3 regions of the Idiomarina solivarensis genome follow, and region 2 is predicted to be linked to each of the others. Evidence: predicted binding sites of a transcription regulator. Region 2 holds the regulator's gene; each other region holds the start of a gene.
The links. Region 2 encodes sigma-54, which starts transcription at its own class of promoters, with help from an activator protein. Its sites were predicted from a motif close to GTTGGCACGNNNNTNGNNT; they were not measured.

Region 1: RBK99_RS04555 (P-II family nitrogen regulator) is a predicted target of sigma-54. The motif match lies at 1,073-1,091, and genes of this name have one in related genera.
Region 3: RBK99_RS03215 (DUF3192 domain-containing protein) is a predicted target of sigma-54. The motif match lies at 1,401-1,419, and genes of this name have one in related genera.

What each region holds. Positions count from the first base shown of each region.
Region 1 is NZ_JAVFHZ010000002.1:115,419-118,818, reverse strand. It holds gene RBK99_RS04560 (cysteine synthase A) at 1-910, opposite strand, end outside; gene RBK99_RS04555 (P-II family nitrogen regulator) at 1,131-1,469, shown strand; gene RBK99_RS04550 (ammonium transporter) at 1,480-2,661, shown strand; gene cfa (cyclopropane fatty acyl phospholipid synthase) at 2,738-3,400, shown strand, end outside.
Region 2 is NZ_JAVFHZ010000003.1:66,453-69,852, forward strand. It holds gene rapZ (RNase adapter RapZ) at 1-98, opposite strand, end outside; gene ptsN (PTS IIA-like nitrogen regulatory protein PtsN) at 89-559, opposite strand; gene hpf (ribosome hibernation promoting factor) at 563-850, opposite strand; gene RBK99_RS06200 (RNA polymerase factor sigma-54) at 879-2,333, opposite strand; gene lptB (LPS export ABC transporter ATP-binding protein) at 2,355-3,080, opposite strand; gene lptA (lipopolysaccharide transport periplasmic protein LptA) at 3,082-3,400, opposite strand, start outside.
Region 3 is NZ_JAVFHZ010000001.1:649,471-652,870, reverse strand. It holds gene queF (NADPH-dependent 7-cyano-7-deazaguanine reductase QueF) at 1-735, opposite strand, end outside; gene RBK99_RS03220 (SecY-interacting protein Syd) at 795-1,343, shown strand; gene RBK99_RS03215 (DUF3192 domain-containing protein) at 1,485-1,865, shown strand; gene RBK99_RS03210 (GNAT family N-acetyltransferase) at 1,899-2,588, shown strand; gene RBK99_RS03205 (Mpo1-like protein) at 2,585-2,899, shown strand; gene RBK99_RS03200 (DUF3301 domain-containing protein) at 2,870-3,181, opposite strand; gene RBK99_RS03195 (DUF3549 family protein) at 3,181-3,400, opposite strand, start outside.

The sequences.
Region 1 (3,400 bases), on a different contig from region 2:
CGCCTAAGTCACAAGAAAACGTCACAATGCGTTGCCCCGGCCCTTTTCGTACAGCAGCAGCCAGTGCGCCAGCAACGTTTAACGCTGAACTGCTACCCAAAACAATACCGTCTTTGTCTCGCACGTAACGGGATAAGGTCACTAAATCTTGATCGGGCAGATTAACCGCGTGATCGATACGTGCCTGACGGAAGTTATCCACTAACCGCATGATACCAATGCCTTCGGTCATAGAGCCGCCATTCGACACATATTCACCGCTGCGCAGAAACTCATAAATACCAGAGCCGTCGGGATCTACCACCCAAACATCCAAGTTCGGATTCTGTTCTTTTAAAAAACGGGAGTTGCCGCCAATAGTGCCGCCGGTACCGGCAACAGACACCAGAACATCAACTTTACCCGCCGTTTGTTCCCATATTTCAGGACCCGTATGCAGGTAATGCGCACGCGCATTGCTCGTGTTTTCAAACTGGTTAGCCCACCAACAGTCGTCGCGCTCTTCGGCTAAACGGCGCGCCGTATGGTAAAAGTGGTTTTCATTCTTAAAGGGAACCGGATCAACGGCCATTAGCTCACCACCATGCAACCGAATCATCCGCTCTTTTTCTGGCGTCTGGTCGTTTGGCATGACCGCTAACATACGTAGTCCGTATGACTTTGCCACCACTGCGAGGCCAATACCGGTGTTACCGGCTGTGCCCTCGACCACCGTCATGCCAGGCTTTAATTCACCGCGCTCCATAGCGTCATCGATTAACTGCTTCGCCGCACGATCTTTTATCGAGCCGCCCGGATTCTGAAACTCACACTTAAGAAAAATATCGCATCCGGTCAAGTCAGACAGCGAAGGTATCCGCAGTAAATCCGTCTGTCCGATAAGATCGCTCTGCCGCGCGCCAACTCTCATGCTACTGCACCTTTAATCATTCGCTACTGTAGGTAAATAGTATCCCCTTTGCATCGTTTCGGTTCAATAGCACTTTTGGTGCAATGCACAGCGGTTGCGCACATTTTTTGTGCAGCACTGTCACTCCGACAAAAATTACACTTTAATATCAAACACTTATATATTGGCACGTTTCGTGAAGTAAGTGGTTGCTTAACACGACTTTAATAAGGAAAGCACCATGAAAATGCTCATTGCTCTTATCAAACCGTTCAAACTGGAAGATGTAAAACAAGCGCTGTTTGAAATTGGCTGTAAGGGCCTGACAGTGACTGAAGTGCGGGGGGTCGGACGACAAAAAGGCCATACAGAACTTTACCGAGGCGCCGAGTACCAAGTGGACTTTCTACCCAAAATGAAAATTGAGCTGGCGGTTCCCGACGATAGCGTTGAACGCGCGCTTGAGGTGGTCATTGCTGCCGCTCATACCGGCAATATCGGAGACGGAAAAATATTCGTTATGCCGCTGGAGCAATGCGTTCGTATACGCACCGGCGAAACCAATCAAGACGCCCTTTAAGGAGCCCGTGATGGACATACAAGACACACAACAACTGACTTTCGCGCTAGACACATTTTATTTACTTATGTCCGGGGCCCTGGTGATGTGGATGGCAGCGGGTTTCTCTATGTTGGAGGCAGGCTTAGTACGAAGCAAGAACACCACCGAAATTTTGACTAAAAATATCGTACTTTACGCCATTGCCTGCATCACTTACCTGGCAATTGGCTACAGCATTATGTACCCGGCGCCAGCTACTTCCGCTTACGCTGCGGATGCCAACTTCTTTTTTCAGATGGTGTTTGTTGCCACCGCTATGTCTATCGTGTCAGGCGCGGTTGCAGAGCGCATGAAACTCATGAGTTTTTTAGTATTCTGTGTGGTATTAAGTGCTGTTATCTATCCAGTACAAGGGTTATGGACCTGGGGCGGCGGCATGATCGCCGAATGGGGCTTTGTTGACTTTGCGGGCTCCAGCATCGTTCATTTAACCGGGGCTTCCGCTGCACTGGCTGCGGTACTGTTACTGGGCCCTCGTTCTGGTAAATATCTGAGCGATGGCAGTATCAATGCATTACCGGGTTCAAATATGCCCCTCGCAGCACTGGGCACTTTCATTCTCTGGTTTGGTTGGTTTGGCTTTAACGGTGGTTCGCAACTGGCATTAAGCTCCGTCAACGACGCCAATGCCATTGCCCGTGCTATGGTCAATACCAATACCTCGGCAGCAGCCGGCACCATAGGTGCTTTGTTATTCACCAAACTACTCTGGAAGAAAGCCGATTTAACCATGATTCTGAACGGCGCGTTAGCCGGGTTGGTGGCAATAACCGCACAGCCTGTCACCCCGCAGCCATGGCTTGCCGGCATTATTGGCTTTATTGCCGGTCTCATTGTAATTCTCTCAATTATTGGTCTGGATAAACTGCATATTGATGACCCGGTTGGCGCTATTTCAGTACATGGCGTAGTGGGCATTTTCGGTACTCTGGTGGTACCGCTCAGTGATGGCAGTGCTAGTTTCTTCATACAACTGGCAGGCGTTGGCACTATTTTTTGTTGGGTGTTTGTCAGTAGTTTAATTGTGTGGACTATACTGAAGCGAATCCTGGGTATCCGCGTTACCAAAGAGCAGGAGTATATTGGCTTAGATCAAGTCGACTGCGGTGTTGAGGCTTACCCTGAGTTTACCTCTAAAAAGGATGGTTAGAGAACGCTTTATTGCCAGTATCGCCCATTCTTGATACGGTTTTATACCATCATTTTTCCGGAATGGGCGAACGACTATGTCGACATCACGAGAGTATGTTGAAGAACTTTTAGCTAAAGCAGATATTCGGATTAACGGCGATCGTGCCTGGGATATACAAGTTCACGATGAAACCGTATTTGACCAGGCCTTGTCTCGGGGAAACCTGGGCCTTGGTGAATCTTACATGGCCCGTTTGTGGGATGCAGAATCGCTCGATCAGTTTTTTTTCAAACTGCTACGCTCTGGCATTCAGGATGAAATTAACCCCGCTCGCCTTATCTTTCATTCATTGAAAAGCCGGGTATTTAACTTACAAAGCAAGTCAAAAGCATGGGAAGTTGGCGAGCATCATTACGACATGGGAAATAACCTTTATCAGTCAATGCTTGATGAACGTATGGTCTACACCTGCGCCTACTGGGAAAAGGCAAAAGATATTGACGAAGCCCAACGGCATAAACTTGAGCTTTGCTGTAAAAAATTAGGTCTCAAACCCGGCATGCGGGTGCTTGATATTGGCTGTGGCTGGGGTAGCTTCATGCAATACGCAGCCGAGAATTACGGTGTTGAATGCGTAGGAGTGACTATCTCAAAAGAGCAGGTCGAGCTTGGAAAAGAACGCTGCAAGGGTCTCCCGGTTGAGTTTCGACTGCAGGACTACCGCGATCTCGATGAACAGTTTGACCGTGTCATAAGC
Region 2 (3,400 bases):
GGTAAGTTATCGACACAGTAAAAACCGAGATCTTCGAGTACACGTAAAGCAATGGTCTTACCGGAGCCTGAACGTCCACTAACAATAATCAGTTGCATGGCGACTGCTCACCTTCGCCAACAAATAATTGATATAAGGTTTTATCAGAGTCAGCCTGGCGCAGCGCCCGCGTGCAATCTTTGTCATTCATTCTCCGGGCAACTGCCGCCAGAGTTTGTAAATGATTTTCGTGTTCAGATTCAGGTACTAACAGAGCGAATATAATGTCCACTGGCTGATTATCAATAGAATCAAACTCTATTGGTTCGTCCAGCGTTAGTAAAACGGCCACAGGATGATTAGCGTTCGGTAACCGGCCATGGGGAATTGCTATGCCAAGTCCAATTCCGGTACTGCCTAAACGCTCACGGTTTATCAGGCTCTCGAAAATATCATGGCGAGTAATGCCTGATAATTTAGGAGCAACAATTTGACTAATGGTTTCAAGCAGTCGTTTTTTACTGGCGCTCTCGACTGCACACTTGGTGCAGTCGGCGCTTAACAATTCACTCAGTTGCATGGGTTAATGTTGTTTCATTTTTTCTTTGTGTTTAATCACCTGACGGTCCAGTTTATTAATTAAACCGTCGATGGCCGCGTACATATCGTCGTGTTTTGCATCAGCGAAAATCTCGCCGCCGTTTACATGCAGCGTAGCTTCCGCTTTTTGAATCGTTTTTTCAACATTTAGGATGACGTGAACATTGGTAATATGGTCAAAGTGTCTTTCCAGCTTGGCAAATTTTGTGTCTACGTAGTCACGTAAAGCGTCGGTAATATCGATGTGGTGACCGGTCAAATTAATTTGCATAACGTCTTCCTTCTTGCAGTTAACAAAGTTACAAAAGACTCTTGCGTTGACTCGATGATGGAATGTTTAACGATTCCCGGTACTTCGCAATTGTCCTCCTTGCTACTTGGATACCTTGTTCGGCTATCAGTTCAGCAATTTTGCTATCACTTAATGGTTTACTACGATTTTCAGCAGCGACCATCTTCTTAATTAAAGCACGTATTGCTGTGCTTGAACACTCACCTCCAGCCTCGGTACTCACATGGCTGGAGAAAAAGTATTTTAGTTCGAATACGCCCCGCGGGCAGTGCAGGTATTTCTGTGTTGTTACCCGCGAAATAGTACTTTCATGCATATCCACTGCTTCAGCAACATCGTTCAGAACCATTGGCTTCATAGCCTCTTCACCATGTTCAAAAAAACCTTGCTGACGTTGTATTATGCAGTTGGCTACTTTCAGTAAGGTTTCGTTTCTGCTCTCCAGGCTTTTTATAAACCAACGAGCTTCTTGCGTGTGGTTTTTTAAGTACTGGCTGTCGGCAGTGGACTTCGCCGCTTTGCTCAGCGCAGCGTATTCTTCATTCACTTTTAATTTAGGTACGCTGTCAGGATTCAATTCGACCATCCAGCGGCCATTTTTTTTTGTCACGGCGACATCGGGGATGACATATTCCACCGGTTGCTGGGCAATTTGCTCGCCCGGGTGAGGGTGCAGCTGTTGGATGAGTCGCATGGTCTGGCGCAAGTCATCTTCCGATAATTTTAGCTTGCGCTGGATTGTTCTGAAGTCTCGGTTTCCGAGGAGATCCATATGCTCAGTGACCAGGCATAAAGCAATCTCTTTATAGTCGTTATCCTGGCTTAGCTGACGCAATTGAATTGCCAGGCATTCGCTGACACTGCGGGCTCCGACGCCGACAGGATCGAAGTGTTGGATGCGTTTGAGCACCATGCAGACTTCTTCGGCACCGACGTCAGGTAATCGCACAGCCTCAATGATTTCGTCAATATCAGCCATCAGGTAACCATTGTTATCTATGGCTTCGATGATAGCTTCTGCAATGTAGGTGTCTTCTTCCGAAAAGTGTGACAGCTGCATTTGCCACAGCAAGTGATCTTGCAGCGACTCACTGGTAGCGCCCTGATAGACCTCAAAGTCACCGTCAAATGACTTGCCCGATGAAGCCGCACCGTTAGTGGGAGTATGGCTCGAATAGGTATCGTCCCAGCTACTGTCAACCGGGAGTTCATCTGGCATTTCCTGTGTTTTTATAACGTCTGAGGTATCTCGTTGACTGTCGTCTCTCTCATCACGACTGCGAAGCTCTGTGCTTTCGCTTTCATGTTCGCCTTCAACTTCCAGCAAGGGATTACTGTCCAGAGCTTCTTGAATTTCAGCCTGGAGATCGAGTGAGGAAAGCTGCAGCAGGCGAATGGCCTGTTGAAGTTGAGGCGTCATGGTCAAATGCTGACCAATTTTTAGCTGCAGACTTTGCTTCATAATGACTGTCCCGGTATCACGTTATAAGGTGAACTGCTCACCGAGGTAAACGTCTTTAACCTGTTGATTCGATAATATACTTTCTGCATCCCCGCTGGCAATAAGCTCACCATGACTGACGATATAAGCGTGTTCACACACAGATAAGGTTTCCCGTACATTGTGATCGGTGATTAGTACACCAATACCACGTTGCTTTAAATGTTCAACAATCTTTTTGATATCAATGACGGAAATGGGGTCAACGCCGGCAAAAGGCTCATCCAGCAATATAAACGTAGGTTCTGCGGCCAGCGCCCGGGCAATCTCAACTCGGCGGCGCTCGCCCCCCGATAAGCTCATACCGAGGCTGTTGGCAATGTGCCCGATGTGGAATTCCTCCAGTAACGCATCCAGCTGTTCTTCACGCTCATTAGCGGACAAGGCTTTGCGGGTCTCTAAAATCGCCATTAAGTTATCGCGCACCGTCAGCTTGCGAAAAATGGAAGCTTCCTGCGGCAGATAACCAATGCCCCGCCGGGCACGCTCGTGCATGGGCAATAGGGTGAGATCGTTGTCGTCGAGTAAGATTTGTCCTTTGTCACTGTTCACTAAGCCAACAATCATATAAAACGTAGTGGTTTTACCGGCTCCATTCGGACCCAGTAAACCTATCACTTGCCCTTGGCTAACTTCCAGGCTGACATCTTTAACGACTTGGCGACTTTTGTAGCTTTTAGCTAAGTGTTTAACTTTTAACGTTGCCATATTAAGGGGTCTCGTTATTTTTTTGGTCAGCGTCAGTTTTAGGTTTCGGAGTGAAAATAGTGATCACCCGACTGTCTTCTTCGCCGGAACTCGTCGCTGTTATGGTCTGCTCTTCCAGGTCATAAGTAATTAAATCACCACTGGAGCTACTGCTTCCCTGTGAAATACGAGCATTTCCGCTAAGCTCCAGTCGGCGCGCAGACTGAAAGTAGGTGATTTTATTGGCTTCTGCATGAATTTGGCCGCCATCCTCAAGTGTTTGACTATACGTCGCTGGACTACCTTCTGCTGTAAAGATATCGGCTTGCTCCGCATTTTCA
Region 3 (3,400 bases), on a different contig from region 2:
AGCATAAACCGTCAGCTTTTCCATACCTAGCGCTTTTATGTCCTGATAGATACGTTCGACGCATTGTTCGTGAAACTCGTTATGGCGTCGAAAAGAGACAAGGTAGGCTAGCAGCGCTGCATGATCCAATTTCGGCCCTTGGTAATGAATATAGACCGATCCCCAGTCCGGCTGGTTGGTGATTAAGCAATTAGACTTCAGGAGATGGCTGTGAACTTTCTCTTCAGTTTCACCCTTTTCTATGGCGAGCAATGAAGGCTGATAATCATAATGTGAGATTGCAATATCTTGATTATCGATGCACTGGCCCGGAAAGGTTGAAATGGAGGCATCCTTTACCTCAGATAAAGGCTTTAGGGTGGCTCTAACAGATGCTCCGGCACAGGCTGACAAGTCTGCTTCCATAAGCTGTTGAACATGCTCCCACGAGTCAAAATGAGAGTCATTGAAACTGTTTAGGTAAAGTTTGAAAGACTTTGACTCTACCAGGTTCGGGCTTGCTGCCGGCACTTCGAAGTAACCGATTGCAACTTGGGGGAGTCCTTTGGTGTTTAGCCAGGAAATTTCATAACCAGTCCAGAAGTCCACGCCGGAAAAAGGAAGTTCTCCGGTAATACCGATAGGTTCACGATTTAGTGAACGAGGTACCGGCTGCAATTGCTTTGGATCGTATTCATTCGGGTAATCTGTGCTTTGACCTAAAGATAAATGGTCGAGTGAGTCCTTCTTTGGCATTTGAGTCGCTCCGCAAGTACAATGCGGTTATTGTAAATTTTCTTGGGTGTAAGTACCAGATGAAGACGTTTGAAGAATCAATTGATGCCTTAATGACGCGTTATGAAAACGAGATCCCCGTTCGTTATACGGAATATATTGAAGAGTGGAAAAGCCCAATTTATGGCGCGGTTATTGATGAAGATACGGTTGAATGGACACCCTGCCTGCAACCAGAACCGCTGCAGTTCGGTAAGCTGGAAAGCGCTTTAGAATTAACCTTTCATGACAGCGTTAAAGCACTGTTTAGTCGATGGTATGCGGGGGATCTGGCATTGACCTATCAAGATCACTTAATTAACTTGCTGCAAGTTCAAAGTGCTGAAGACGGTGACCGGTTATTAGAGAATATTGCGGCTCATATTCTGATGAAGCGCCAGTTAAAGCAATCCGAAACGGTATTTATTGGCTTAGCTGCGGATAACGATGATTTATTGTTGTCGATAGATAATCAAAGCGGCGTGGTCGGGCTTGAGTGGGTCGGTAAGGATCAGCATGAAGTTTTGGGGGGTTCACTATCAGACTGGCTTGATGATTGCCGGCCTAAAGTTAGTGAAAATAGCGATTAATTAGTAAGTTACAAACAGCCAATAAATACTATTCCCATAAAAAACAATAGGTTAAGTTTTGGCCTGAAGTTTGCTTTAAATGGACTGCTAAAAATAATAAAGCGTATTCATTTAATAAAACTATTCAGGAGAACAGGTAACATGTTGAAAAAATCATTATTAGCCGTTGCATTGCTTGGTTCGTTGACGTTATCAGGCTGTATTGTAGTAAAAGAGTCTAGTTATGACAGCGATAATGAAAAATACGAAGGTCAGCAGGCAGAACAACGAAACAGAGCTGCTATTGCGGCATTACCACCATCACTTTCTGTCAACGAAGCGTTAAGTCGCTTGGGTACGCCCGCCTTTAGTGATTCATGGAAAAACGAACAGCATAATTATCAGGTTTTGTATTATCGCACGCAAAGGAAACACGCTGATGGTATGACAACTCGTGATGAATGCACCGCTGTTGTGTTTATTGATAACACCTTGGCAGGAACCGGAGAAATGGCGCTCGACAGGATCCCGAAAAATAGTTAAGTTGGTGCTATGAAAAACTAACCAGTGGTTGTTATGCAGGGCCTGACAGAAAAAACAGAAAGTGAAATAGATCACGCTAGCGAGCACAGCAGCGAGAACGTCCAGGGCCAACTGGTCTATCTTGTAGCAGAGGATCTTAAACTGGCGGCATCGCTTTTGTTTCAAACTTATTATGATGATGAGTTGCTGCAAAAGATTTTTAGGGCAGATAAGCCCGACTACGAAAAGCGCTTACGCGCTGCGATACGGGAAGATCTGAATGCCTTTTGGGAAAGCGGACAGCCGATTATTGGTATTAGAGATGGCGGCACGCTACTCGGTGTCGCCTGTCTTACTCGCCCGGGTAAAAGTTTCGGGCCGGGACGTTTCTGGCACTGGCGAATCAGTATGCTGCTGACGGCAGGCTTTTTAAGTACCCGCCAGGTGTTAGAAAAAGAACGGTTGATTCAACAGGCCATGCCAGACGTGCCTTATCATATGTTAGCGTTTATTGCGGTTGCGCCGCAGTATCAGTCGCAAGGAGTAGGGCACTTACTTGTTCAGGCAGCAAAAACTGTTTTCGAAGAAGATCCGGAATCACAAGGAATAGCAGTCTATGTGACTCGCTCTGATTATCAGGCGTTTTTCAAAAAAAGAGGGTATCGTATACAAGCTCAAATAGAAGTTGAAAAGCTTCCGGGTGAGGTGCTTTTTTATCAACGTCAGCAAGGCCAGCAGCAATGAGTTACTCGAGTTTTAAAGAATTTTACCCTTATTACTTGCAAGAGCATTCGGACAAACGCTGCAGGGTGTTGCACTACATTGGCAGCACGCTGGTTTTAGCCGTTTTAGCATATGCGTTATTGAGCGCGAATTACTGGTGGTTACTGGCGTTGCCTCTTATCGGTTACGGCTTTGCCTGGCTCGGTCATTTTCTCTTTGAAAAGAATAAACCAGCCACCTTTCAGTATCCTTTGTACAGTTTACTGGGTGACTGGGTTATGTATAAAGATGCCTGGGTGAAGTTATTGACCGGGAACGCGAAAAGGCGGTAACTGGACGCCAACCAAACGTTGGTTATGAAGGGTCAGGTCACCCTCGTAGCGGGTTTCACCGTCGCTGCTAAAGCCCATTTTAAACGTACTTCGCCAACCGGGCTGAGCTCCCTTAAACGACCACCGGGTATCCTCACGGCGAATGTCCAAAAATTGCAATCCTTGCTGCTTACAGTAAAACAATGCGTGCTTTTGCGCGCTTTCCGATTGTTGACGGTGCTGCCAGAAAACCCATATTGCGGTTGCTAAAACCAGAAAAATAATGACATTCAGTAAGTTCATTAGGCGCCTTGAGTTTGTTGTTTTAATCTATTGAGGGCCTGGCCAACGGCCTCTGATTGTTTTTGTTGTGCCAAAATAGAGAGCAGCAGTGGCCGTATGTCGGGTAACGCAATAATATCCTGAAATAAGGCATCAAAAAGCGCTTTATCCAGGGCGGCTATTGCGTCTAAATAACATAGTAGGCTGCGCTCTTCGCTAAGTACTGGCCACAGCCTGGCA